Linked DNA regions of Variovorax paradoxus. The protein of the gene in region 2 binds, or shares a complex with, the protein of the main gene of each other region. Links are inferred from orthologs where the notes say so. Each region holds a gene or a part of one and is shown on either strand. Other genes may lie near its edges. The genes, in order: ssb and sbcB.

The links.
Region 1: the proteins of sbcB (region 2) and ssb are in contact, whole or in part, in a crystal structure (PDB 3C94), measured with the Escherichia coli proteins. The link is inferred for Variovorax paradoxus from one-to-one orthologs.

Annotation. Positions count from the first base shown.
Region 1 is NZ_CP045644.1:1,107,950-1,123,904, forward strand. The notes cover bases 10,039-12,807. They hold ssb (single-stranded DNA-binding protein), read right to left. Parts: upstream 11,816-12,807; coding sequence 11,261-11,815; downstream 10,039-11,260. Other genes in these bases: GFK26_RS05015 (helicase SNF2), read right to left, coding at 10,039-10,213; GFK26_RS05020 (response regulator), read left to right, coding at 10,691-11,167; GFK26_RS05030 (chloride channel protein), read left to right, coding at 11,973-12,807. Outside these bases: GFK26_RS04970 (response regulator transcription factor), read left to right, coding at 1-262; GFK26_RS04975 (NUDIX hydrolase), read left to right, coding at 328-801; tRNA 2-thiouridine(34) synthase MnmA, read right to left, coding at 823-1,923; GFK26_RS04985 (long-chain-fatty-acid--CoA ligase), read left to right, coding at 2,126-3,784; GFK26_RS04990 (LLM class flavin-dependent oxidoreductase), read right to left, coding at 3,798-4,787; GFK26_RS04995 (FxLYD domain-containing protein), read right to left, coding at 4,832-6,496; GFK26_RS05000 (hypothetical protein), read right to left, coding at 6,518-7,123; GFK26_RS05005 (VanW family protein), read right to left, coding at 7,140-8,933; GFK26_RS05010 (DUF6891 domain-containing protein), read right to left, coding at 8,930-9,535; more of GFK26_RS05015, read right to left, coding at 9,833-10,038; more of GFK26_RS05030, read left to right, coding at 12,808-13,352; excinuclease ABC subunit UvrA, read left to right, coding at 13,407-15,955. UniProt on the Escherichia coli protein: Plays an important role in DNA replication, recombination and repair. Binds to ssDNA and to an array of partner proteins to recruit them to their sites of action during DNA metabolism. Acts as a sliding platform that migrates on DNA via reptation.
Region 2 is NZ_CP045644.1:5,470,554-5,482,723, forward strand. The notes cover bases 7,136-10,135. They hold sbcB (exodeoxyribonuclease I), read right to left. Parts: upstream 9,356-10,135; coding sequence 7,916-9,355; downstream 7,136-7,915. Other genes in these bases: GFK26_RS25260 (GNAT family N-acetyltransferase), read right to left, coding at 7,136-7,444; GFK26_RS25265 (DUF3574 domain-containing protein), read right to left, coding at 7,467-7,898; cls (cardiolipin synthase), read right to left, coding at 9,356-10,135. Also shown: tRNA adenosine(34) deaminase TadA, read right to left, coding at 1-930; GFK26_RS25220 (hypothetical protein), read right to left, coding at 920-1,120; GFK26_RS25225 (FMN-binding negative transcriptional regulator), read right to left, coding at 1,128-1,763; GFK26_RS25230 (ankyrin repeat domain-containing protein), read right to left, coding at 1,828-2,526; GFK26_RS25235 (GlcG/HbpS family heme-binding protein), read right to left, coding at 2,526-3,026; GFK26_RS25240 (response regulator transcription factor), read right to left, coding at 3,143-3,802; GFK26_RS25245 (ATP-binding protein), read right to left, coding at 3,799-5,277; GFK26_RS25250 (DUF72 domain-containing protein), read left to right, coding at 5,339-6,412; GFK26_RS25255 (GNAT family N-acetyltransferase), read left to right, coding at 6,423-6,932; more of GFK26_RS25260, read right to left, coding at 6,929-7,135; more of cls, read right to left, coding at 10,136-10,804; ATP-dependent Clp protease ATP-binding subunit ClpA, read right to left, coding at 10,905-12,170. UniProt on the Escherichia coli protein: Degrades single-stranded DNA (ssDNA) in a highly processive manner.

The DNA.
Region 1 (15,955 bases), 4.4 Mb from region 2 along the record:
GCTGAAAAACCGCGAATACGAACTCGCGCTCTTCCTGTTCCAGAACCTGGGGCGCCTGCTCTCGCGCGAGCACCTGCACGAGGCCGTCTGGGGACTCGGCATCGAAGCCCTGTCGCGCTCGCTCGACACCCATGTGTCGCGGTTGCGCACCAAGCTCGAACTGCGCCCCTCGAACGGTTTTCTATTGCTGGCCGTCTACGGCCTCGGCTACCGGCTGGAAACCATCGAGGTGGACACGCGGACCGCCGCCAGCCGGCGCTGAAGCGCTCCCGACCGCGGCGCCTGGGGTGCAGCGATCGGCCGATAGCCGATAGACTCGCGCCCACGATGCCCACACGCTGGAAACCCAATGTCACCGTGGCCGCGGTGATCGAGCAAGACGGCCGCTTCCTGCTCGTCGAAGAGCAGACCGACGACGGCCTGAAGCTCAACAACCCCGCCGGCCACCTCGACCCCGGCGAGTCGCCCGAGGACGGCTGCATCCGCGAGACGCTCGAGGAAACGGCCCACGCCTTCACGCCGACCGCGCTGCTGGGCGTCTACATGGCGCGCTCGGCCGAGCAGCCCGACGTGACCTACATGCGCTTTGCCTTCACCGGCGAACTCGGTGCACGCGAAGAGGGCCGCGCGCTCGACGAAGGCATCGTGCGCACGCTCTGGATGACCGTGGACGAGATCCGCGCCAGCGTGGCGCGCCATCGCAGCCCGCTGCTGCTGCGCTGCATCGAGGACTACCTCGCCGGCAAGCGCCACCCGCTGTCGCTGATCCACACCGACGACGGCGTGCGCCAGCCGCGCTGAGCGGCCAGCCAGCCGCCCGGTTCAGACGATGACGCCGCCCCCGAGGCAGCGCTCGCCGTCGTACAGCACGGCCGACTGCCCCGGCGTGACCGCCCATTGCGGCGCACCGAAGCGCAGGCTGAAGGCGCCGTTGGCGCCCTCGGCCATCTCGCAGGCCGCATCGGCCTGCCGGTAGCGCGCCTTCGAACCGTAAGTGCCGGCCACGGGCGCTTCGCCCGCCACCCAGCTCGCATCGTCTGCCTTCAGTTCGGTCGACAGCAGCCACGGATGGTCGTGCCCCTGCACCACCCACAGCGTGTTCTTCTCGACGTCCTTGCGCGCGACGAACCAGGGCGAATGGTCGCCCGCGCCGCGCTGTGCACCCTTCTCCTTCACGCCGCCGATGCCCAGGCCCTGCCGCTGGCCCAGCGTGTAGAAGCTCAGGCCCTGGTGCTCGCCGAGCTTGCGGCCGCGGTCGTCCTTGATCGGGCCCGGCTCTTTCGAGATGTAGCGGTTCAGGAAGTCGCGGAACGGCCGCTCACCGATGAAGCAGATGCCGGTCGAGTCTTTCTTCTTCGCATTGGGCAAGCCGATTTCTTCCGCGATGCGGCGCACCTCGGTCTTGTGCAGCTCGCCGACCGGGAACAGCGTCTTCGACAGCTGCGCCTGGTTCAGGCGGTGCAAAAAGTAGCTCTGGTCCTTCGAGTTGTCGAGCCCCTTGAGCAGCTCGTGCCGGCCCGTGGCCTCGTTCAGGCGCACGCGGGCGTAGTGGCCGGTGGCGATCTTCTCGGCGCCCAGCCGCATGGCGTGGTCGAGAAAGGCCTTGAACTTGATCTCGGCGTTGCACAGCACGTCGGGGTTGGGCGTGCGGCCGGCCTTGTACTCGCGCAGGAACTCGGCGAACACGCGGTCCTTGTAGTCGGCGGCAAAGTTGACGTGCTCGATCTCGATGCCCAGCACGTCGGCCACGCTGGCGGCGTCGATGAAGTCGATGTTCGACGAGCAGTACTCGCTGTCGTCGTCGTCTTCCCAGTTCTTCATGAAGATGCCGACCACCTCGTGCCCCTGCTGCTTGAGCAGGTGCGCGGTGACCGCGGAGTCCACCCCGCCGCTCAGCCCGACCACGATCCGTTGTTTTGCCATAAGCCCGCCATTGTCCCAGCCCGGCAACAGGGGCATCCGGCGTGTGGGAAATCGGGAAAACCCGTGTCGCCGGCTTGTCAGCCGCCACACCACGATGCGAAAGGCCGGCGCTACAGTGACCCGAAACACAGCGGAGACACACGCATGGCGACCCCTTCCCCTCTGACAACCCCACCCCTGGACGCGCAACTACCCGCCCGGCATGCGCTGGGACGCCGAGCTGCCCGTCAAGCCGGTGCAGCAGATGCTCGACGAGGCGGTCGCGCGCTGGCCCGACCATTCGGCCGTCGAGTTCATGGGCCAGTCGCTCAGCTACCGCCAGCTTGGCGAGGCGGTCGACCGCGCCGCCAAGGGCCTGCAGGACTTGGGCGTGAAGCCGGGCGTGCACGTCGGCCTCTACCTGCCGAACACGCCGCACTACCCGATCGCCTTCTTCGCCGTGCTCAAGGCCGGCGGCACGGTGGTGAACTACTCGCCGCTCGACGCCGAGCGCGTGCTGGCCCACAAGATCGAGGACAGCCGCACCGACATCCTCGTCACGCTCGACCTCGTGAACCTCTACCCGCTGATGGCGCGCCTGCTCGACAGCTCGCGCCTGAAGACGCTGGTGGTCGGCAGCCTCGGCGACTACGGCGCGGCGGGCGACAAGGTGCAGGCGCAGTTGCAGGCCGCGGGTCAGATCGCCCCCGTGCCGGTGGACGCGCGCCATGTGCGCTTCACCGACCTGCTCCAGAGCGAAGGCACGCACCAGACCTACCCGCTCGGCGACCTCGCCGAAGAGATCGTCGTGCTGCAGTACACCGGCGGCACCACCGGCCTGCCCAAAGGCGCGATGCTCACGCACGCCAACCTCACGTCGGCCTCGGCGCAGTACTACGAATCGACGCGCGGCGAACCACCGATCCTGGCCGAAGGCGGCGAGCGCTTCCTGGTCGTGCTGCCGCTGTTCCACATCTTCGCGCTCAGCGCCGCGATGCTGCTGGGCGTGCGCCTGGGCGCGGCGCTGGTGCTGCACACGCGCTTCGATGTCGACGCGGTGATGAACGAACTCGCGGCCAGCAAGATCAGCGTGTTCCCCGGCGTGCCGACCATGTACACCGCCATCCTTTCGCACCCCAAGGCCAAAGAGATGGACCTGCGCTCGCTGAAGTTCTGCGGCTCGGGCGGCGCGCCGCTGCCGGTGGAGGTGGAGCAGCGCTTCTTCGAACTCACCGGCTGCCACCTCAACGAAGGCTGGGGCATGACCGAGACCTCGCCCGTGGGCACCTTCACGCCGGCACGCGGCGTGCGCAAGGCCGGCTCGTGCGGCATGCCGCTGCCGCGCGTGCGCATCAAGCTCGTGAGCCTGGACGATCCGACCAAAGACGTGACCGCCTTCGGTGAACCCGGCGAGCTGTGCGTGCAGGGCCCGAACGTCATGAAGGGCTACTGGAACAACCCGAAGGCCACCGCCGAGTCGATGACGGCCGACGGCTACTTCCGCAGCGGCGACGTCGCGAAGATGGACGCCGACGGCTACCTGTACATCGTCGACCGCACCAAGGACATGCTGCTGTGCGGCGGCTACAACGTGTACCCGCGCGTGCTCGAGGAGGCGGTGTACGAACACCCGTCGGTGGCCGAGGTCTGCGTGATCGGCGTGCCCGACGACTACCGCGGGCAGTCGCCGAAAGCCTTCGTGAAACTGAAAGACGACGCGGAAGAACTCACGCTCGACACGCTCAAGTCTTTCCTCAAGAACCGCCTGGGCAAGCACGAGATGATCGGCGCGCTCGAGATCCGTGCCGAGCTGCCCAAGACCGCGGTGGGCAAGCTCTCGAAGAAAGACCTCGTGGACGAGGAAGCTCGCAAGCGGGCCTAGGACGAGGCCTTGCTTACTTCTTCTGGCCGAACGCACCGGCCAGCAGCTCGTAGGAGCGCAGCCGGGCGGCGTGGTCGAACACCTGCGAGGTGATCATGAGTTCGTCGGCGCCGGTGCGCGCCACGAAGGCTTCCACGCCCTGCTTCACGGTCTCGACCGAGCCCACCGCCGAGCACGACAGCACCGAGTCGAGCAGCGCGTTCTCGGCCGGGCCGACCTTCTGGCGATAGTTTTCGACCGGCGGCGGCAGCCGGCCGGGTCGCCCGCTGCGCAGGTTCACGAAGGCCTGCTGCCACGAGGTGGCGCGGAACTCGGCTTCTTCGTCGGTGTCGGCCGCGAACACGTTGAAGCCCAGCATCACGTAGGGCTTGCTCAGCTGCGCCGAGGGCTTGAAGGTCTCGCGATAGATCTGGATGGCCTGCATGATCTGCTGCGGCGCGAAGTGCGAAGCAAAGGCGTACGGCAGGCCCAGGTGCGCAGCCAGCTGCGCACCGAAAGTGCTCGAGCCGAGGATCCACACCGGCACCTCGAGCCCCGCGCCGGGCACGGCGCGCACGGCCTGCTGCGGGTTCTTCGACATGAAGTCCATGAGCTCCATCACGTCCTGCGGGAACTGGTCGGCGTCCGACTCCAGGTTGCGCCGCAGCGCGCGCGCGGTGCGCTGGTCGGAGCCGGGCGCGCGGCCCAGGCCGAGGTCGACGCGCCCCGGGTACAGCGACTCCAGCGTGCCGAACTGCTCGGCGATCACCAGCGGCGAGTGGTTGGGCAGCATCACGCCGCCGGCACCGATGCGGATGGTGGAGGTGCCCGCGCCCACGTACGACAGCAACACGGCCGTGGCCGCGCTCGCGATGCCCGGCATGCCGTGGTGCTCGGCCAGCCAGTAGCGCGTGTAGCCCAGCGCCTCGCCGTGCTGCGCCAGCGACAGCGAGTTGCGGAACGACTGCGCGGCATCGCTGCCTTCGGTGATCGGGGAAAGGTCGAGGATCGAAAGCGGAATCATGGCGCGATCATGGCGCGAACCGCCCCATGCCGTCACGCACGGGGCTATTCGGTTTGGTATAGCGTCGCGACGCTCGCGAAATCGCGGCCGTGCTGCGTCACATGGACCTGGAACGGCACGCTCTCCCCCGGTGCAATGGCCGGCAGGTTCTCGACCACCTTGAAGCCGGTCAGCTGGTCGTTGCGGTCGCGCAGGCTGACCCACAGGCGCACCTTGGCCGCAATGGCCGTGCCGGGGTTCTTCACCGTGCCCGTGACCTCGACGCTCTTGTAAGTGAAGCGCTGGCTGAAATTGAGCAGCACGCTGCCGGTGCCGGCCTTGGTGCCCGTCACCTGCACCTCCAGCGGCTTGCGCGGGCCGGGCAATGCGGCGCGGCGCATCGGCTTCCACTCGACGCGGGTCTGCGTGATGCGGTCCACGGCCCTCGGCTCGAACAGGATCGGAAAGCGCTCGCCCGGGTACAGAGTGGCCAGCTCGTCGAGGCGCGTGGTGCCGTCGGCGGTGCTGCCGCCGAAGCGTGAGATCACCGCGCCGGGCGTGATGGCGATGGCATCGGTGCTGCGGTTCACCAGCTCGGTCATGAAGAGCGGCCGCTGGATCGTGCTGCGCCCCGCCACCAGCGGCAGCAGTTCGAGTTGCCGCGGGTCGAAGCGCTCGCTGTCCTCGGCCAGCAGGTCTTCGGTGCTCAGCCGCAGGTCGGGGTGGAAGACCTCCGGCGCGCCGCTCGTGCGGATCACGCGGTCGGCGCTCAGCACCGTCGTGCGCGACCCCGAAGGCGTGACCGTGTGATAGCCGATGCGGTAGTCCCACGCCGCGATGGCGGCGCCGCGGCCGAAGCGGCTGAGGTCGACATCGATCGCCGCGCGCCCGCCCGGCTCCAGCGTGGAGCCCGGCGCGTGGCCGCGGCCCGTGCCGATCACCTGGCCCGCGTCGTCGTACAGCGTGACCAGCGCCTCGATGCTGCCGAACGCCGGCGCACCCGGCGCACCCGCATGCACGAGGCGGCCGGCCAGGCGCACGCGCTCGCCCTGCTGCACCAGCCGCAGGCGCGAGAACGCCAGGCGCGGCCCGTCGGCGGCGCTGCGCGGTTCGGACAGCTTCTCGACCGTCACGTCCTGCCGCGTGACGTTCCTGCCAGACGGCAGGTCGACCAGCACGGGTGCGGACTCGCCGGGCATCAGCACGTCGATCGGCAGCGATTCACTGCGCTCGCTCAGCCGCGTGTCGCCGTCATGGAACACGAGCTTCAGGCTGGGCCGTTCGAGCGGTCGACCGGTTTCGTTGCGCGCCAGCACCAGCAGCTTCGGCCGCTCGCCGACGAGCACCTGGCGCGGCTCGGAGAGCTTCAGGCCATCGGTGGCGATGGTGCGGTCGACGATCGCGCGCGCCACCGAAGGCGCCTCGCTGCGCTTGCCCGAACCGAACAGCAGCATCGCGACCTGGACGGCCAGCGCCACGCCGACAAAGCCGATCACGACGAAGCCGATCGTGCGCAGCATCTGCTTCTGGCGCAGCGCCTGTTCGGCCGCGATCTGCTGGCCGGCGTGGTGCTTGACCTGCTGCAGCACGCGCTCGAGGCGGTCGGACACGTCGTCTTCCACCAGCGACATCGAGCCGCAGTGCGAGCAGGTGTATTCGTTCAGGCCGGTGCGGCGCAGCGTGCTGCCGCCGCACTCGCCGCATTTGAGGGTCTGCAGGTCGATGCTCATGGATGTCTTTTCTTTTATCCCTTACCAGCCGAACACGTCGACGATGTTCTCGGCCGCCGCGGCGCTGCCCAGCAGCGGTACGAGCCGCTCGACCAGGCGCGCGCGGTGCACGGGGTCGACCTCGCAGTCATCCTCGTCGGTGAAGATGGCGTCGCCCGCTTCGTCCCACACCTGGCCGATGGTGCCCAGGCAGGCGGCCATCTCGAAGATGTCGGCGAAGAGCGGTTCGTCTTCCTGCCAAGTGCCCGTGCCGTGCATCGCGAACTGGATCGCACCGGTGCGCAGGTCGAAGATGAACGGATCGGCGCCCTGGTCGGCCACCACCAGCCAATGGTCGGGCCAGTCGGCAATGCGCTCGCCGGTGATGCCGTGCCAGCGGTAGCCCGCCTGCAGCTGCCACAGACGCGAGAGCGCAGGAATGCTGAACGGGTTGCCCGTGGTCGGCACCGTGAGGCCGGCATAGCCCACGCGGTCGTTGACCCAGTCGCCGAGCGGGCCGACCTGTTCGTAGAAGGTAGCGATGGCGGCGGGCAATGCCAGCTCGCCGTGCCAGTGCTCGGCGGCAGATTGCGGCGCGAGCGCGCCATGGGAAGCCAGGGCCGCGCGGGCCTGTTCGATCGATGCCACGTGTGTTGTTCTCCGTTCAGGCCAGGCAGGCGGTCTGCAATGCGGTGCGCAGTGCGTCGATGTCGCCGGGTGCGATCTCGTGCACGCCCGGCACACCGGCCAGGCCGCAGGCCGTCGATGCCACCACCGGCACGCCCGCCGCCACGGCGCGCAGCAGCGCGCGCGGCGCGTGTTCGATGTGCGCGGGCAGCACGACGACAGCGGCACCGGCCAGCCCGTCGCCTTGCCAGTTCATGTGTTGAATAGATTCGATGCCCTGCCAGAGCCGCGCGTCGTCCGACGGCGACCCCAGCACGCGCAGGCGGCACGGCCAGCCTTGCAGTGCGGCAGCGAGTTCGCGCGCGCCCTTGCGTGCCAGCGCGCTCGCAGCGAACACGACGACGGGCGGTTCTCGGCGCGCGCCATGCGTGGCCTTCACCTGCGGCAGTGCCCAATCGAGCCGCTGCAGCGTGGCCTGCGGCGCGTACATCGCCATGGCCTGCGCCACCGCGGCATGCGGCGTGAGGATGACCGCCGCGCGTGCGAGCGCCAGTGCTTCGTCGCGCACCAGCGATGCATCGGCGCGGAAGTCGCGCAAGGTCGCATCGCCGGGCCAGCGCTGCGAGGCGGCATCGAGCCGCTGTTCGATGTCGGCCATCGGCAAGGCGCTGGCCAGCACAGTGATGCGGCGCCCGTCGAGCGCGCCGAGGCGCTGCAGATGCGGGAGCAGCGACTGCTCGACCACCAGATGCGTGTGCGCCGGCACCAGCCGCGCGGCAAAGGCCTGCGCGAGCCAGCGCTGGCCGTCGATCAGGCTGGCTTGGCGCCGGCCCGCCTGCCGCGCCCAGAGCCGTTGCCATACGGCGCGGCGCAGGCTCGCGGCCCAAGCGGTGGTCACTTGTTCTTTCGTCGCAGGCTCGCGATGCCACCCCGCAGCAGGCACGCGCCAGAACGCGAGCCGCAGCGGCACGGGCTGCATGCGCTGCGCTTGCGGATGCGCCTCGCGCAGGTGGCGTGCGAACTCCGGCGTCCAGCCATCGACGAGCACCGCCGTGCGGCCCTCGGGACCGACGTCGATCGGCGGACGATGGCGGAAGCACGCGGTCTGGTCGCAGCTCAGGCAGCCGCGCGCCAACGGCAACGCGGTGGCCGTGTCGTCGTTCGTTCGCCGCAGCGTGACAGGCTCAGTGGGCACCGCCAGCGGCGTGCGCGCACGAATGCGCACCACGAGCTCGGTGTCGGTCAGCGCCACTTCGAGCCGCCACGCCTGCCTGGCGCGCAACTTGAGGTCGACGTAGTTCCAGAACACCGTTGCATCGATGGCGTCGCCGTCTGGCGCGTCCGCCTGCTCGATGCGCGCCGTGTGGCCGTGGCGCTCGACCAGCTCGAAGCCCGCGCGCACAGCCACGGTGGCGAGTGCGTTCGACAGCTGGCACAGCCCGCCGGCCAGCGTCGGCACCACGCAGCCGCCGCGCACCTCGCGCCCGACCACGAAGCCGCGCCCTGCCGCCGGCCGCCCCAGCTGGCGCCAGAAGCTCAGCACTTCGCCGGCCGGCACCTCGATGGCGTCGAAAGCAGATCGCGCCACGCGCAGGTTCTGCACCTTGCCGGCGACCAAGGGGAATTCGTCGGCACGGCCGTCGGACCACAGCGGGGTTCGGTACTGCGCAAGCACCGGCGCATCGGCCAGTGCGTGTTGGCCGCAGGGCCAGCGGCGGGCCGAGGGCCGCAGGGTTTCGCGCAGGGCGTGGGCCGTGGCGAGCAGCCGCGAGCGCAGCCAGAAGTCGATCGCATCGATGCGGCGCGGCGGCTGCCAGGCCTGCACGCTCACGCGGTGGGGCCTCGCTTGCGCCATTGGCCGAGGTCGGCTTCGATGCGCTCGTTGATGTTGCCGCTCCATTGCGCGCCGAAGCCGGCGTCGCGCAGCAGCTCGACGATGCGATGGCCGACCACGACGGTGTTGGCTTCGCGCTGCGCGATCTCGGGGATCATGCCGCCGCTGAAGGCAAGGTAGAGGCGGCCGTTGTGCACGGCGCCATCGAGATCCTGTGCGTGATAGAAGCAGCAGCCGCGAATGCCCGACTCGAGCCTTCCGGCCGCGCGCCACTGCTCGCGCACGTCGTCGTGACCGTCGGACAGCGTGTTGCCGGCGCGGTGCAGGGCGATGATGTTCTCGCTGCGCAATTGGGCGAACACGGCGTCGAGCCGGTCGTACTCGGTCTGCGCGGGCCACTGCGCCTCGGCGGCGCGCTTGGCGGCGCAGGCGCGCGTGGTCTCGGCCTTGATCCAGGCGCGGTCCTCGGGCGTGAGCTCATCGGGATCGAGGTACTCGTCGGTGATCATCCAGCCGATGTCGGCATCGGCGTGGAAGCCGCTCCACACCAGGTCGTGGATGCGTCCGCGCGTGTCTTCGGGGTCGAGAGTGAGGGCCATGCGTAGTGGGTCGTCGCTTGGTTGGCGACGGGTCATGCTTTCATTTTTCGCGGTCGGAACGACGCTCGATTCTCGCGTGTCCGCACCGCGGCGCTGCGTTAATGCGAAAGCATGCGCTCTGGCGGCCGTCCCTCCCGCGCCCAAATCATGAGGGATGCGCAAGGCCAAGGCAATGTGACTTTCGGCCAAGATTTCACGGTCATGGCCCATGAAAAAAGCCGACCCTGCGTTGGCAGGGCCGGCTTTCATGAAGACCTGAAGCGTTCGCCGAGTGCATCGGCGAGCCGTTCGGACCGCTTACAGCGGCAGTGCGTCGCCGTGGGCAGCAGCGCGGGCGGCGGCGCGAACCGCAGCGCGGTCGATGGTGCTGGCAACGATCGGGGCCACGCCCGACGAAGCACCTTCGGCGTACGGGTCGGCGCTGTGTGCAGCGGCGACGGCATCGGCACGGACGGCAGCGCGGCTGGTCGACGAGACGATCACTTGCGCGGGGCCTGCATTGGCGCCGGTGGCGTACGGGTTGGCGCTGTGTGCGGCCACGACGGCTTGGGCAGCGACGTCGGCGCGGCTGGCGGCCGAGGTCAGTTGATGCACGCCTTCATAGCTTTCGGCATGGGCGGCGCCGGCAACGGCCATCAGGGCAACAGCAACGGCGGAGAGGATCTTCGAGGCGGTCATTTGGATTTCTTCCTTCTTCAATTCAGTTCAAGTTCTTGCTTTGGATGTCGAACCGGTCTTGGGTGGGTCACCGCCCCTCTGTTCTTTTTCGGAGGGCGGCCACCTCGCTCGGGGCCCTGTTCACCCAGATCAGCTTTGAGGGCTGGTCCGTGAGATGAATTGTGCGCCGTCATCTAGGTAAAAACCCGTAGCGAAACGAACCACGGTGTTCACAGATTCGAAACAATTGAAGCGGAATGGGGCGCAAAGCCGTTTGTGGAGGGGGAAAACAAAAGCGCGTCGGGTTCGGGAACGCGCAATTGCCCACACGCTGCCTGCCGTAAAGCAAGCCAACCTCCTCGCCAACTTTCAGACACATGGGTGGCTGTCTGACACAAGCGTTTGCTTTGGCGGTGTAGTTTGTTTCTGTTCTTCACTCCACAGACACAAACAGAATCGCCGGCCCTGCCCGTCAGTGCGGCGCGTCCGTTTCCCGACATGAGCGCGACCACCCAATTCTCGTTTGACGCCGCAGCTGGCTCTCCCAGCAGCGCCAATGCGCCCTCCTTCGACGTCCCGGCGCCGTCCATCGAAACAGCCCCGGCCGACGGTCGACCCTTGCGCATCCTCGTCGTGGAGGACGATGCAGACGCCCTGGCCACGACGATCGCCGCGGTGCAGGCGCTGGGCCATTGGGCCACCGGCGTGACGAGTGCCGAATCGGCGATGACGCGCTACTTGCCGGGCGCCTTCGATCTGCTGCTGCTCGACGTCGGTCTTCCGGGCCTGTCGGGTCGCGACCTGACGGAGAGCATTTTGGCCATCGAACGCATTCCCGTCGTGTTCGCATCGGGCAATGCGTCGCCCACGACGGCCCTGCCCGGGTGTGCATGGTTGCGCAAGCCTTTCACGCTCGACGAGCTCAACGACGTGTTGTCCGTGGTGCCTCTGCAGCCCATCCGCGACGCCGCCTGAGGGCAATCCGAAGGCCTCGCGAGTTTCGACAAATGAAAAAAAGGCCCGCCCTCGAAAGAGCGAGCCTTTGTTGACCCACGCGAAAAGTCTGCTTCAGAACGGAATGTCGTCGTCCATGTCGTCGAAGCCCGACGACGACTTGGCCGGAGCCTGGCGCGGTGCCGGTGCCGGCGCGCGCGGTGCGGCTGCTGCGGGGGCACGCGGGGCGTAACCGCCACCGCCACCGCCGCCACCCTGCGAATAACCGCCGCCACCACCGCCTTGCGAGTAGCCGCCGTCGTCCTCCGGACCGCCCGACGGGCCGCCCTGGCCCTGGCGGCTGCCCAGCATCTGCATCTGGTCGGCGCGGATTTCGGTGGTGTACTTTTCGATGCCGTCCTTGTCGGTCCACTTGCGCGTGCGCAGCGAGCCTTCGACGTACACCTGCGAGCCCTTGCGCAGGTACTGGCCGGCGATTTCGGCCAGGCGGCCGTTGAACACGATGCGGTGCCATTCGGTGGCTTCGCGCATCTCACCGCTTTGCTTGTCTTTCCAGCGATCGGTGGTGGCCACGGTGACGTTTGCGACCTGATCGCCGCTCGGGAAGGTCCGCATTTCGGGGTCGCGCCCCAGGTTGCCGACGACGATGACTTTATTGACCGATGCCATATGCACTGCCCCTGATAAGTAGATGAAGGAGGAGGTTGAGAGGAACCCTCCATTCTGCCTGAACGGACGCCGGCGCCCGCCCGGGCGTCCGGTGTCCCCGGCCTACAGCCTGGCGCCCCGGCCGATGCCAGAATGAACACCCTCCCCCGCCCGCCCGATGAACCACGAGCCCGACTTCCTCGAACACCTGCGCGCCGAGCTGTCCAGCGGGCGCATCTGGCTCGACCGGGCCATCGTGCTGGGTTACGCCATTGCGGCCGGGCTGTTCGTGGTGGGCTTCACGCTCGCCAGCGACTGGGTCTTCGGCGCCTTCCACCGCTTCTACGCCGCCTGGCCCTGGGCGGTGCTACTGACCACGCCGGCAATCACCGCCGGTATCGTCTGGTGCACGCTGCGCTTCTTCCCCGGCGCGGGCGGCTCGGGCATTCCGCAGATCAAGGCGGCGCTGCATCCGGCGCTGCCCGAGGAGCGCCGCTTCCTGTTTGCCTCGCTGCGTCTCACCGTCGCCAAGATCGGCCTGGGCGTGGCGGGCTTTGCCGCCGGGCTGTCGATCGGGCGCGAGGGCCCGTCGGTGCAGGTGGCGGCCGGGGTCATGCAGCACGCCCGGCGCTGGCTGTCGCCCCAGACGCCGATCGACGGGCGGGCACTGCTGGTGGCCGGCGGCGCGGCCGGCATCGCGGCGGCCTTCAACGCACCGCTGGCGGGCGTGGTGTTCGCCATCGAGGAGCTGTCGGGCCGGCTCGAGGCGCGCTCCAGCGGCCTGATCATCACGGCCATCGTGCTGGCGGGGCTGGTGGCGGTCTCGGTGTTCGGCAATGCCAGCTACTTCGGCGTGATCCGCGTGCCCCGGCTGGGCTGGGACGCGCTCGGCCCCGGCCTGCTGGTGGCGCTGCTCAGCGGCGCCGCGGGCGGGCTGTTCGCGCGACTGCTGAGCGCCTCGCTGACCGGCGCGCCCGGGCGGCTCAACCGCTGGCGCGCGCGCTTCCCGGTGCGCTTCGCGGCGGCCGGCGGGCTGGCCATCGCGGTCATCGGGCTGGTCACGGGCGGCGCGACCTTCGGCGCAGGCTCCGAGGCGGTCAAGCAGATGCTGCAGGGCCACGACGAGCTCACGCCGCTGTACACCGTGCTGAAGTTCGTCGCCACCTGGCTCACGGCCTGGTGCGGCGTGCCGGGCGGCATCTTCGCGCCCTCGCTGTCGATCGGCGCGGGCATCGGCGACGCCGTGGCCCGGCTGGCCAGCAGCGACCTCGGTCCGGCGCTGATCGCCATGGGCATGGCCGGCTTCCTGGCCGCTGTGACGCAGGCGCCGCTCACGGCCTTCATCATCGTGATGGAGATGGTCGACGGCCACGCCATGGTGCTGAGCCTGATGGCCGCCGCGCTGCTGGCCAGCCTGGTCTCGCGCATGATCAGCCGGCCGTTGTACGAAACCCTGGCCGAATTCATGGTGGGACGCGCCATCGCCGCCTCCAAGCCGGTGCGGCCGCCCGCACCGGACGCCCCTGCTGCTTCTGCGCCGTCCAGCCCTTCGCCATGACAGACGGGGCCAGCCCCTCTATCATGTCCGGTTGCCCTCGGACGACCGCACCCCTTGAATTCACCCACCCCTGAAGACACCCCGGAACGCGACGCCTACCTTGGCGCGCTGCTCGCACAGCAGCGCATCAGCATCCGCGGCGCGCGCACCCACAACCTGAAGAACGTCGACCTCGACATTCCGCGCAACAAGCTGGTGGTCATCACCGGCCTGTCGGGCTCGGGCAAGTCGAGCCTGGCGTTCGACACGCTGTATGCCGAAGGGCAGCGGCGCTACGTGGAAAGCCTCTCGGCCTATGCGCGGCAGTTCCTGCAGCTCATGGACAAGCCCGATGTCGACGTGATCGAGGGGCTGTCGCCCGCCATCAGCATCGAGCAGAAGGCCACCAGCCACAACCCGCGCTCCACCGTGGGCACGGTGACCGAGATCCACGACTACCTGCGCCTGCTGTACGCCCGCGCCGGCACGCCCTTCTGCCCCGACCACCACCTGCCGCTGCAGGCACAAACGGTCTCGCAGATGGTCGACGCCACGCTGGCGCTGCCCGACGAGCCCCGCCTGATGATCCTGGCGCCCGTGGCGCGCGAGAAAAAGGGTGAGTTCCTCGAGCTCTTCACCGAGATGCAGGCGGCCGGCTACGTGCGCTTTCGCGTCGACGGGCAAACCTACGAATACAACGACCTGCCCAAGCTCAAGAAGACCGAGAAGCACGACATCGACGTGGTCATCGACCGCCTGCGCGCGCGCCCCGACATGCAGCAGCGCCTGGCCGAGAGCTTCGAGGCCGCGCTGCGCCTGGCCGAAGGCCGCGCCATTGCGCTGGAGCTGGGCGCCGAGGGTGCGGCCGACAAGGAGCACCTGTTCAACGCCAAGTTCGCCTGCCCGATCTGCCACTACTCGCTGTCCGAGCTCGAACCGCGCCTGTTCTCGTTCAATTCGCCCGTGGGCGCCTGCCCCAGCTGCGACGGCCTGGGCCACCGCGAGGTGTTCGACCCGGTGCGCGTGGTGGCGTTTCCGTCGCTGTCGATCGCCAGCGGCGCCATCAAGGGCTGGGACCGCCGCAACGGCTACTACTTCAGCATGGTCGAGAGCGTCGCCAAGCACTACAAGTTCGACGTCGACGCGCCCTTCGAATCGCTGCCGGCCTCGGTGCAGCAGGTGCTGCTGCATGGCTCGGCCGCTGAAGAGATCAAGTTCAACTACACCATGGAATCGGGCAACTTCGCGGGCAAGAAGCTCACGAAGAAGCACCCCTTCGAGGGGATCATCCCGAACATGACGCGGCGCTACCGCGAGACCGATTCGGTGATGGTGCGCGAAGACCTCGCACGCTTTCGCAACCAGCAGCCCTGCCCCGACTGCGGCGGCTCGCGGCTGCGGCGCGAGGCGCGCAATGTGTTCCTGGTGGACGACACCGGCCACGTGGCCGCGAACGGCGGCGAGCCCCCGCGCATGGCGATCTTCGAACTGAGCCACCTCACGCTGCGCGATGCCTACGCCTGGTTCAGCACGCTCAAGCTGCGCGGCGCCAAGGCCGACATCGCCGACAAGGTGGTGCGCGAGATCGGCCTGCGCCTGAAATTCCTCAACGACGTGGGCCTCAACTACCTGAGCCTGGACCGCAGCGCCGAAACGCTCTCGGGCGGCGAGGCGCAGCGCATTCGCCTCGCGTCGCAGATCGGCTCGGGCCTCACGGGCGTGATGTACGTGCTCGACGAGCCCAGCATCGGCCTGCACCAGCGCGACAACGACCGCCTCATCGGCACGCTCAAACACCTGCGCGACATCGGCAACAGCGTGATCGTGGTCGAGCACGACGAGGACATGATCCACGCCGCCGACCACGTGATCGACATGGGCCCCGGCGCCGGCGTGCACGGCGGGCGCGTGATGGCGCAGGGCACGTACGCCGAGGTGTCGGCCAACCCCGATTCGCTCACCGGCCAGTACCTCTCGGGCACGAAGAAGATCGAGGTGCCCAAGCACCGCACCGCGTGGCTGCCGGCCGTGAAAAAGCCGGCCTTCAACGAAGGCAAGAAGCCCTCGCGCTTTCCGCAGAGTCCCGCGGCCGAACGGCGCGCCGCGCGCGAAGCGGCGCACCTCGCGTCGCAGACCGACCTGCAGGAGATCCGCGTCGTCAGCGCCACCGGCAACAACCTGAAGAACGTGAGCGTGGCCTTCCCCGTCGGCCTCCTGACCTGCGTGACGGGCGTCTCGGGCTCGGGCAAGTCGACACTGGTGAACGACACGCTCTACGCCGCCGTGGCACGCACGCTGTACCGCGCCCACGAAGAGCCCGCCGAGCACGAGTCGGTCGAGGGCATCGAGTATTTCGACAAGGTCATCAACGTCGACCAGTCGCCCATCGGCCGCACGCCGCGCAGCAACCCGGCCACCTACACGGGCCTGTTCACGCCCATCCGCGAACTGATGGCCGAGACCAACACCGCGCGCGAGCGCGGCTACGGCCCGGGCCGCTTCAGCTTCAACGTGGCCGGTGGCCGCTGCGAGGCCTGCCAGGGCGACGGCGTGGTGAAGGTCGAGATGCACTTTTTGCCCGACGTGTACGTGCCCTGCGAGGTCTGCCACGGCCAGCGCTACAA
Region 2 (12,170 bases):
CGCGACGAAGCGGCCCGGTGCTGCCGCTTGCAGCAGCGTTGCCAGTTCGCCGCCCGCTTCGCTGTGGACCAGCACGAGCGGTTCGGGATGAATCTGATCGAGCCACGCCAGCACCACGTCGCGGTGCCATTCGAGCCGATGCGTTGCTTCGCGCTTGGGCTTGTCGCTCTTGCCGAAGCCGATCAGGTCGGGCACCAGCGTGCGCACGCCGGGCGTGCCGACGAGGTGGCGGAAGAAGTAGCCCCATTCGCCCGGGCCATGCAGGCACAGCGCATCAGCCACGCGGCCATCACTGCCCGGCGGACCGCTTTCGTCCACCCAATGCAGACGCCAGCCCTCCAGGATCGGCAGGTCCTGGACGTGATGCGGCGCGAAGTCGAAATCGATGAGCGCGGCAAAGTGCTCGATGGGCGTGCGCAAGGCATCGTCACGCAGCGGCTCGGCCTGTGCGCGCGCGGCGCTGCGGCGCTGCTGGAAGAAGCGCTGAAGCAACGCACTGCAGTCGTCGGCCAGCACGCCGCCCTGCACGCGCGTGTGGTGGTTCAGCTTGGGCTCGGCGAACAGGTCGAGCACCGAGCCCGCGGCGCCGGTCTTGGGATCGGCCGCGCCGAACACCACGCGCGACAGCCGCGAATGCAGCATCGCACCCGCGCACATCGCACAGGGCTCGAGCGTGACGAACAGCTCGCAGCCGTCGAGCCTGTAGTTGCCGAGCGCAGTGGCGCCGGCACGCAATGCGTTGATCTCGGCGTGCGCGCTCGGGTCGTGTTGCGCCACGGGGGTGTTCCGGCCGGTCGCGATGACCTGCCCGTCCTTCACCAGCACCGCGCCCACCGGCACCTCGCCCGCATCGGCTGCGCGCTGCGCTTCCTGCAGCGCGAGCGCCATCCAGTGCGCGTCCGATGGTGATGCGACCGGCTCAGTTGTCATCGGGCATCTTCCGGGCCTGGGCCGCGGCGTCGAGGGCGTCCTTGACCTGTTGCTGGACCTGCTGCGCCTGCGCGCGCGCATCGACCGCAGCCGGTTGCGTGGCGGTCGCCGCAGTGGGACGCGACAACTGCTGCTTCGCCAGCAGGCCGACGACGACCAGCGCCAGCACGAGGCCGATCAAGCCGAACATCCGCATCTCAGCGCGCTTCCGTTGCGGCGACCATGCCGAGCCGCTCCATCCACACGGCCAGCGCCTGCTCGTCCGGAGAACCGGCGCGGTAGACCTCGCCCATCGCCGCATGCGATTCGGGCCGGTGCTGGTTGAGCTTGATCTTGCATTGCAGCGCCGTCACGTGCAGCTCGAAGCCCATGATGCCGGCCAGCATCTTTCGCTGGAACTCCTCGCCGAGGTCTTTCCATTGCTGGGCGTAGGCCGGCTCGTGGTCGCCGATGAGCTTCTTGAGCAACACGTCCTTGGCCTCGGGCGTCTCGACGAGCCGGGCTTCGACGGTGCAATGGACCGCGAGGTAGTTCCAGGTCGGCACCCGCGCCAGGTCGGGATAGACCGAAGGCGAAAGATAAGCGTGGGGGCCCTGGAAGACCACGACTGCGCGCGGTCGCGCCTGCAGGTAGCGCCAGTGCGGATTGGGCTTGGCGCAATGCCCCAGCAACACAAGCGCATCGCCCTCGCGCGGCTCGGCCACGATGGGCAGATGGGTGACGAAGGGCAAGCCCTCGTCGTCGTTCGAGATCAGGTTGGCAAAGGGATGCGCGCGCATCAGGCCCAGCGCGACGGCCGGGTCCTTGGCGTTGAACTGCGGAGGCATGTACATGGGGCGGGTTCCTCGTGGGGAGGTCCGATTGTCCCCGAGTCGCCCCAGACTCCGATGCGACAGGCTACTTGGCGCGTGCCGCTTCCAGCTGCTTCACCATCTCCTTGTAGCCGCGCGCCTTCGCCAGTTGCAGCGGCGTGAGGCCCTGGCGGTCGGCCAGTTGCAGGTTGGCGCCGCCGGCGATCAATGCGGCCAGGGTGCGCTGGTGGCGTGCACCGCCGTCGCCGAGCACGATCGATTCGATCGTCGCCGTCCAGTGCAGGTTGTTCACGTGGTCCAGCGGCGCACCCGCTGCGACCAGCCGGCGCACGACCTCGTCGTGCCCCAGGTGCGCGGCGGCAATCAAGGCGGTGCCGTCGTAGCGGCTGGTGGTCTGTCCGGGCTTGGCGCCCAGTTGCAGCAACAGCGTGAGCGTGGTCACGTCGTCGGCCACGGACGCGATGGTCACGGCGTCGTAGCGATCGTCTTCGAACAGGTCGAGGTTCGCGCCCGCCTTGGCGAGCAGCTTCACGGCGTCGCGCTGGCGCGCATAGGTGGCGACCTGCAGCGGCGTGCGGCCGCGTGCGTCACGCACATCGAGGCTGGCGCCGGAGGCGATCAGGCTCTTGAGCTTCGGCAGATCGCCGTGCCAGGCCGCGCGATGCAGGCCTTCGTAGGCCAGCACTTCGGCAGCCAGCGGCGGCACCTGGGCCGCCGCACCGGGCGCGGCGCTCCAGCCGATTGCGGCGGCGAGCACCGCCGACCAGAGACCGCGCGCCGTCATCAGAGCTGGCCCTTGACCTTCTCGAGCGCGGCGTTGGCGCACTGCTCGTCGAGGTGGCCGCCCGGCGCACCGCCCACGCCCACGGCACCGATCACTTCGTTGCCCGACTTGATCGGCACGCCGCCGCCCAGCAGCAGGAAGCCCGGCAGGTAGACGAGGTTGGCGGCGCCGGGGTTCTTCTGGGCGCCTTCCATCATGGCTTGCGTGGGGCTCTTGGCCGAAGCCGAGGTCCAGGCCTTGCGTTCGCTCGATGCCAGCGTGTGCGGGCCGGCATTGTCGGCACGCTGAACGGCGCGCACGAGGCCGGCGCGGTCGACCACGGTCGCGGCGACGTTGTAGCCGTTGGCGGCGCAAGCGGCCACGGTTTCTGCGGCAATCTGGTTGGCCAGCGCAAGCGAGATGTTCTTCTCGGTGCGAACAGCGGGGGCCGGCGTCTGGGCCTGGGCGACGGAAGCAGCGAGCAGAACGGCGAGGCCGCCCACGCGGATGATCGATTGCATGTGTTTTTTCTCCAGTGATGAGAGGGTTCGTGCCGGCCTGTGCCGACCACGGTGTCACTGTAAAAAATACGGCCCGCCGCGGCCATTCGTACGGCTACGCCCGGCACTCCGTAGTTCTACGGAGCGCCCTCTTCCCCTGCACTCGACGCCAGCACGGCATAGCGCCGGATCAGCTGCGCGAGCGAATCGCAATCGAGCTTGGCGAACAGGTTCGCGCGGTGGGTCTCGACGGTGCGCGGCGACAGCGCCAGCACGCGCGCGATCTCCTTGTTGGTGAGCCCTTGCACGATGAAGGCCAGCACCTCGCGCTCGCGCTCCGACAGCTGCGCCACCCGCTCGCGCGCCGCGTTGTCGGCCTGCGAGCGCTCGCGCGTGCGCACATGCTGGCGCACGGCCTGCTGCAGGGCTTCGAGCAGCTGCTCGTCGTCCACCGGCTTCTCGAGGAACTCGGCCGCGCCGGCCTTGAAGGCGCGGCGGCACATCTCGACCGTGCCGTGGCCGGTCAGCATGATCACGGGTTGGTCAACGCCCTGCGCCACCAGCCGGTCGAGCACCGTGAGGCCGCTGATGCCGGGCATGCGCACGTCGAGCACGATGGCGCCGACGCTCGCGCGGTCGAAGCCGTCGATGAAGGCCTGCGGATCGGCCCAGCCCTGCACGCGCAGGCCGACCGTGCCGATCAGCAGCGAGAGGCTGTCGCGCACGGCCTGGTCGTCGTCGATCAGGTGGATCAGGGGCGATTGGGGCTGGTCGGCGGTGGCGGTCAACGTGTTCATGTGGAGGGTGCCACCAGCGGCAGCAGCAAAGTGAAGCGCGCGCCGCGCGGCGAGGCGTTGGCCGCGCTCAGGCTGCCGCCCATGCCGCTGGCCAGCGTTTCGCTCAGGCTCAGGCCGAGGCCCAGGCCGCCTTCGCGCGTGCTGAAGAAGGGTTCGAACAGGCGCGGCAGCGCCTCGGGCGCGATGCCGCGGCCGTTGTCGGTGACGGTCAGCACCCCCTCCTCGCCGTTGCGACCGACCGAGACCACGAGGCGCCGCTCGGCCGCAGGCACGAGGTCGAGCGCCTGCGTCGCGTTCATCAGCAGGTTGTGCACGATCTGCTCCAGCGCCACGGCCTCGGCCTGCACGCGCACGGGCGCCTGCGCGCTGGCGTCGAACTGGGCCGCGACGCCATGGCGTGCGAACTCGGGCGCCAGCAGGTGCATGGCGCTGCGCACCACCTCCTGCAGCACCAGCGGCTTCACGTCGCCACCGGCCTCGGGGCGTTCGATCACGCGGCGCAGGCGGCCGACCACGCCGGCCGCGCGGCGGGCCTGCTCGACGGCCTGCCCCATCGCGTCGCGCGCGGTGGGGAGGTCGGGCGGGTCGTCGTCGAGCAGGCGGCGCGCGGCCTGCGCGTTGGCCAGCACGGCCGTGAGTGGCTGGTTGAGTTCGTGCGCCAAGCCGGCCGACAGCTCGCCCAGCGCATTGAGCCGTGCGACCTGGCCCAGGCGCAGCAGCTCTTCGGCGCGGCGCCGAGCGATGCGCTGGCGCTGCGCGGCCCAGAGGCCGGCCAGCAACAGCGCCACCGCCACGGCCCAGCCGCCAATGGCGCGCCACGGCAGCTCGGCCCAGCCGACCTGGCGCTCGGCCACCAATTCGAAGGGCTGGCTCGGCGACGCGAGCGCCTTGCTCAGGCTGTAGCGCCAGCCATGTTCGGCCGATTGGCCGGGTTGCAGCACCAGTTGCTGGCCGTCGCGTTGCAGGATCAGGCGCACGGGGCTGCGCTGCGGGTTCATCGGCCAGTCGCGCCAGGGCACCGAGCCGACGAGGTCGATCTCGAGCGCGTAGCTGAGCGGCTCGGAGCCGATCACGAGCTGGTAGCGGCCATGCGGCAGGTCGAGCACGGCCAGGTCGGCGCGGCGCTCGGCGCGCGAGCGGGCCTCTGCGGCGGCCAGCGCGTCGGCGTGTTCGGCATCGGGCCAGGGCTCGTCGGCCGCGCGCCGCTGCACGCGCAGGATCGACGAGTACACCGACGGCAGGCGCCGCTCCGGGTAGTCGGCGCCGGCGTTGGGCTCGAGCAGCGCGAGCGTGGCCAGCACGGCGTCGTACTGCACCACTTGCTGGCTCATGAGCCTGTGCGCGATGCGCGCATCGGTCTCGAAATCCTGCTGGAGCTGCGTCAGCTCGGCGCGCGCGAACCACACGGCCCCGGCGGCCGTGAGCACCCCCCACGCCAGCCACCAACCACCCCGCGTACGCAACCACTGTGTCATGGCGCGGATTGTGCCCGGCGCCGACAGGCCTCCCCGCTTGGCCGAAAATGCCGACCCAAACATGGCTGACGTGCAGGACTCCCTCTTTTCCGATCTCCCCGAACTTCCGCGCCCGACCCAGGTGAACGAAGCGGCCGAGGCGCCGGCGCCTTCGCCGAAGAAATCGCGCGGCGCGACCGTGAAGCCCGTGGCACCCGACGCGTCACTGGTCGCCCTCGCCGCCGAGTTGCCGCCGCAACTGCGCCTGGGCACTTCGTCGTGGAGCTACCCCGGCTGGGCCGGCCTGGTCTGGGATGGCGACTACGCCGAAGCCGTGCTCTCGAAGAACGGCCTGTCGGCGCTCGCGCAGCACCCGCTGCTTCGCACCGTGAGCCTGGACCGCAACTTCTACCGCGCCCTCACCGCCAGCCAGTACGCGCGCTACGCGGCCATGGTGCCGGACGATTTCCGCTTCGTCGTGAAGGCCCCGAGCCTCGTCACGGACGCCACCGTGCGCGACGAAAGCGGCCGCGGCACGCAGGCCAACCCGGTGTTCCTGAGCCACGAGATCGCGCTGCAGGAGTTCGTGCAGCCGGCGCTCGACGGACTGGGCCATCGCATCGGCGCGCTGGTGTTCCAGCTGAGCCCGATTCCCGCGCACCTGCTGGCCGACCAGCCCGCGCTGATCGCCCGCATCGGCGCGGTGCTGGCGGCGATGCCCGACCTGAAGCCGACTGCGCCCGACGCCGTGCTCGCCGTCGAGGTGCGCGACCCGCAGCTGCTGTGCCCTGCCTTCGCCGACATGCTGCGCAGCGTGGGCGCGACCTTCTGCATGGGGCTGCACGCGAAGATGCCGCCCATCGAAGACCAGTTGCCGATGCTGCGCGCGCTGTGGCCCGGACCGCTCGTGTGCCGCTGGAACCTGCACCGCCGCCACGGCCGCTTCGGCTACGAAGACGCCGAGAAGCTCTACGGCCCTTTCGACAAGGTGCTCGACCCCGACCCCGAAACGCGCGCAGCCTTGGCCAAGGTGATCGCCGGCACCACGGGCGCCGGGCAGAACGCCTTCGTCACCGTGAGCAACAACGCCGAAGGCTGCGCGCCGCTGACCATCGCGTCGCTGGCGCAGGACATTGCCGACCGGCTTTGCCGATAGGACTCCCGCCATGCATTCGATTTCGTTCCGACCGCTACACGCCACCGATTTCGCGATGCTCCACGACTGGCTGTGCCGCCCGCACGTGGCCGAGTGGTGGACGCCCGTGCCCACGCTCGACGAGGTCGAGGCCGACTTCACGCCGATGCTGGCGCCCGACTCGCCCGAGCGCGGCTACATCGCGCTGCTTGATGGGCAGCCGCTGGGGTTCATCCAGTCTTACGTGGTGATGGGTTCGGGCGATGGTTGGTGGGAAGACGAACGCGACCCGGGCGCGCGCGGCATCGACCAGTTCCTCGCGCAGGCGGACCAATTGAATCGCGGCCTCGGCAGCGCGATGGTTCGAGCCTTCGCGGACCAGTTGTTCGCCGACCCGGCCGTGACGCGCATCCAGACCGATCCGTCACCACGCAACGCACGCGCGATCCGCAGCTACGCCAAGGCCGGCTTCCGCGCGTTGGGCGAAGTGGTCACGCCCGACGGACCCGCGCTGCTGATGGTGCGCGAGCGAGACGCTTAAATCGCAGGCGGTGCAGTGTCGAGGTCGCACCACATGTGGAGCTTCGACAAGAACGCACCATTCAGAAGGTTGGCCATCGGCTCGACGCCGAAGACCTCGAAACCGCAGCGCTCGTACAGCGCCTGCGCCGGGCGATTGCCTTCGGTCACGGTCAGCTGCACCACGCGCACGCCGTCGAGCGTGCGCGCATGCGCGAGCAAGGCGAGCACCAGTTGCCGTCCGGCGCCGACGCGCCGCGCCGTCGGTGCCACGGCCATGCCGAACAAGCTGGCCTTGTGGCGTGTGCGCTGCCGCGATTCGCGACCGAGGCCCGCCGCGCCGATGAGCGCGCCCTCGGCATCGAAGGCGCCGTACACCACCTCGGCCGCGTCGGCGTCCGTGCGCAGGCGCGTCTCCCACCAGGCCGGCGGCAGGCTGGCGCGCTCCTCGACCGTGGAAGTGAACGCCTCGGGGTGCCGCGCGTAGGCGTCGAGCATCAGCGCGCGGTAGGCCGGCGCGTCGGCGGGGACCAACCGGCGAACTGTGGGAACGACTTCAGAAACGGGCACAGACGGACTGCCTTTCCTGCAACACCGCCTCTTGCGCAAAGCGCTGGCGGTAGGTGTCGATCAACGTGGCGATGGCCGCGTCAGTCTTCGTGTCGCGCGGGTGCAGCAGCACGACCAGCTTCGAAGGTTCGCGCACCACCTGCCCCGACGCAGCCCGCCATTGACCGGCGGCGTCGATCACGGTGAAGCCTTGCGGAAACGCCGGGGTCACGCGGGTGTCGAGAAAGCCGGCCCAGTCGGTGTCGGACACCTGACCGCCCGTGGGGATGGCGCGGCCGAAATAGAGGGTGTCGCGCTCGAAGGCTTCGAAGCCCGTGGCGCAGTTGCCGGGCTGGCGCGTGGCGCAGCCTGCGAGCACCGCAGCGAACAACGCCCCCGCCACGCCTGCGCGAGACAGTCTGTGGCGGGCGATGTTCATGCCGGCACCTCGGTCTTTCAGGCCTCGGGCGCGATCATCTCGGCGTACTCGTACAGCGCGCCGAGGATTTCCTCCCCGCGCTCGTCGGCGTTCTCGGACAACGCATCGACCTCGCTGAACAGCGCCTCGATCGTGCGCGCCCCGCCCTCGCCCTTGAACAGGCGCGCCACGCGCAGCGCTTCCCAGCGCTCGGTTTCTTCCTCGTTCAATGATTCGGGCCAGTTGCGCGCCCGGTAGCGAAAGAGGATTTCGTCGAGCCGCCCGTCGTCGAAGGCCACGCGCTCCTTCGCGAGCCCTTCGGGCGACAGTCCGCGCAGCTGGTTCAGCCGCCGGCGGTCGCCGTTCCCGACGAAGCCGCCGTAGAGGTCTTCATCGACATCGGGCGTCGCCTCCTTCGGGCGCGAAAAAACCTGCGACCAGATGGCGCTCATGTCGGGCAGGTCGCGCGCGATGGCGGCGTGGCGCATGGCGGTGTCCATGTCGACGCCCCAGCGCTCGGCCATGGCCGGTGCCAGCGTGCGCAGGTTGCCGACCACCATCGGCGACTTGTTCAGGTGCACGCTCTTCATCGGCAGCCGCGTCAGGCCCTCGGGCAGGTCGGCGGTGCGCGTGAACAGGCGCAGGCGCAGCGTTTCGGCGTCGAGGTCGCGCAGCTCGCTCGGGTCTTGCGACAGGTCCCAGGCCAGCAGCTCGTTCTTGTTGGTCGGATGGCTGGCCAGCGGCCACATCACGGCCAGGCAGCCGCGCTCGACCGGGAACATGCCCGACACGTGGAGGAAAGGCTTGGCGGTTTCGCGCATGGCAGGGAGGCTGAGTTCGATCGCCACGCGGTCCTTCTTGTGCAGGCTGAAGGCGAAGTCGAACAGCTTGGGCTGCTTGTCGCGGATGAGCCGGGCCAGCGCGATGGTGGCGCGCACGTCGGACAGCGCATCGTGCGCCGACTCGTGCAACAGGCCGTTGGCGCGCGCCAGGTCTTCGAGCTTGAAGCTGGGCTTGCCGTCTTCTTTTTTCGGCCACTCGATGCCGTCGGGGCGCAGCGCGTAGGTGAGGCGTACCACGTCGAGCAGGTCCCAGCGCCCGCAGTCGTTCTGCCATTCGCGCGCGTACGGGTCGATGAGGTTACGCCAGAACAGGAAGCGCGTGACCTCGTCGTCGAAGCGGATCGTGTTGTAGCCCACGCCGACGGTGCCGGGCTGCGAGAAGGCTTGCTCGATCTGCGCGGCGAACTCGTGCTCGGGAATGCCGCGCTCCAGGCAGATCTGCGGCGTGATACCGGTGATCAGGCAGGCCTCGGGGCTGGGCAGGTAGTCCGGCGCGGGCTTGCAGTAGATCATCAACGGCTCACCGACCTCGTTGAGTTCGGCATCGGTGCGGATGGCGGCGAACTGCGAGGGACGGTCGCGGCGCGGCACGGCGCCAAAGGTTTCGTAGTCGTGCCAGAGAAAGGTGTGGTTCATTCAGAGCAAGGGAGAAAACAGTCGCGCGATGGCGTCGCCGAGGCGGCGCCAGAAACTCTGCGGCCGGTGGGCGCGCACGGCGCCGGAACTGTGCAGATCGGTTTCGAATTGCGCCGCCAGCGGCTGGGTCAGCGCGGGTCCGTAGACCACGGCACAGACCTCGAAGTTGAGCCGGAAGCTGCGGTTGTCGAAATTGGCGGTGCCGATCATCGCGCAATGGTCGTCGACCACCAGCGTCTTGGAGTGCAGCATGCGCGCCTTGTACTCCCAGACCTTGACGCCCGCCGTCATCAGCTCATCGAAGTACGAACGCGCCGCAGCGCTCACGATGGCCGAGTCGCTGCGGCGCGGCACGAGCAGTCGCACGTCGACGCCGCGCAACGCTGCGCTGGTCAGCGCCATCAGCGCGGGCTCGCCCGGCACGAAGTACGGCGTGGTGAGCCAGGCACGCTGCGTGGCCGAGTGGATCGCCTCGACGTGCATGCGGTGGATGGCCTCGAGCGCGTTGTCGGGCCCGCTCGTGACGATCTGCACCGGAATGTCGCCCGCATCCACGCGCGGCAGCAGCAGGTCCATGGTGTCGTCGAGGCGACGCACGTCATCGCCGGTGGCGTAGGTCCAGTCTTCGAGGAAGGTGGTCTGCAGCCAGCGCACCACGCTGCCTTCGACGCGCAGGTGCACGTCGTGGTAAGCGTCTTCCGGGTACGTGCGCTTGTCTTCCTCGTCGGTGATGTTCACGCCGCCGGTGAAGCCGACGCGGCCGTCGCACACCACGATCTTGCGGTGGGTGCGGTAGTTGGTCACGGGGCGCAGGCGCCGGCCGATCTTGGTGTCGTGGAACAGTGCCACCTGCACGCCCGCCGCCAGCATCGGCGCCATGAACTTGCGGCCGATGCGCTTGGAGCCGAGCGCGTCGATCAGAAGACGCACCGTCACGCCGGCCTGCGCGCGTTCGATCAGCAGATCGCGCAGCGCGGTGCCGATGCGGTCGGGCTCGAAGATGTAGTACTCGAGGTGGATGTGGTCACGCGCCGCGCGCACAGCCTCGAAGATGGCGTCGAAGGTGCGCGCGCCGCCCGACAGCAACTCGACGTTCGTGGCGCTCGACACCGGCAACCCGCAGGCGGCGGTGCCCAGCCGCGCCATCTGCTGCAGCGCCGGCGGCGCATGCTGCGACGCGTCCCGCAACCGCGCGAGGTCGGCCTGCGCATGCGCGCTCGCCCGGCTGCGCAACCGCTTGACCCGCTGCTTGCGCAGCCGCTGCGGTCCCAGGAAGTAATAGACGATGAAGCCCGCGAACGGCAGCAGCGCCAGCGACAGGATCCAGCTCATGGTGGACACCGGCGCGCGCTTCTGCATCACGATCCAGACCGACAGCACGGCGATGTAGCCGCTCCACGCCAAGGAGAGGCCGGTTTTCCATTCGTGGCTGAGTTCGGGAAGGATCAAGGCGAAAGCGGATGAAGGCGAAGTGTTTGGGGCCTGCCCAAAGAAAAAGGCCGGCAGCGAATGCTACCGGCCTTTGACGGGGTTCCTCGAAGAGGCGGAATCAGCCTGTTGCTGCTTCCTCTGCTTCGGGCTTCGACTTGCCTTCCTTCTTCGGGATCGGCTGGATGTCGAGCAGCACTTCGTCCTTCTCGTCGAGGTCGACTTCGAGGCGACCGCCGTCGGTCAGGCGACCGAACAGCAGCTCGTCGGCCAGCGCACGACGGATCGTGTCCTGGATCAGGCGCTGCATCGGACGTGCGCCCATCAGCGGATCGAAGCCCTTCTTCGCCAGGTGCTTTCGCAGCTTGTCGGTGAAGGTGACCTCGACCTTCTTCTCGCTGAGCTGGGTTTCCAGTTGCAGCAGGAACTTGTCGACCACGCGCAGGATGACGTTTTCGTCGAGCGCCTTGAAGTTGACGATGGCATCCAGACGGTTGCGGAATTCAGGCGTGAACAGGCGCTTGATGTCGCCCATTTCGTCGCCGGCCTGCCGCGCGTTCGTGAAGCCGATGGTCGCCTTGTTCATGGTCTCGGCACCCGCGTTCGTCGTCATGATGATGATGACGTTGCGGAAGTCGGCCTTGCGCCCGTTGTTGTCGGTCAGCGTGCCATGGTCCATGACCTGCAGCAGTACGTTGAAGATGTCCGGGTGCGCCTTCTCGATTTCGTCGAGCAGCAGCACCGCGTGCGGCTTCTTAGTGACAGCCTCGGTCAGCAGACCGCCCTGGTCGAAACCGACGTAGCCCGGAGGCGCGCCGATCAGGCGGCTCACCGCGTGACGCTCCATGTACTCCGACATGTCGAAACGGATCAGCTCGATGCCCATGATGTAAGCCAGCTGCTTCGCCGCTTCGGTCTTGCCGACGCCCGTGGGACCCGAGAACAGGAACGAGCCGATCGGCTTGTCGCCCTTGCCCAGGCCCGAACGTGCCATCTTGACCGCGGAGGCCAGCACTTCGAGTGCCTTGTCCTGGCCGAACACCACGCTCTTGAGGTCGCGCTCGATCGTCTGCAGCTTGCTGCGGTCGTCGTTGCTGACGTTGGCCGGGGGAATGCGCGCGATCTTTGCGACGATTTCCTCGACCTCGGTCTTGCTGATGGTCTTCTTGCGCTTGCTCGGCGGCAGGATGCGCTGGGCGGCGCCGGCCTCGTCGATGACGTCGATCGCCTTGTCGGGCAGATGACGGTCATTGATGTACTTGGCGCTGAGCTCGGCCGCGGCCTGCAGCGCCGCCACGGCGTACTTCACGCCATGGTGTTCCTCGAAGCGCGACTTCAGGCCCTTGAGGATGTCGACGGTTTCCTGCACCGACGGCTCGACCACGTC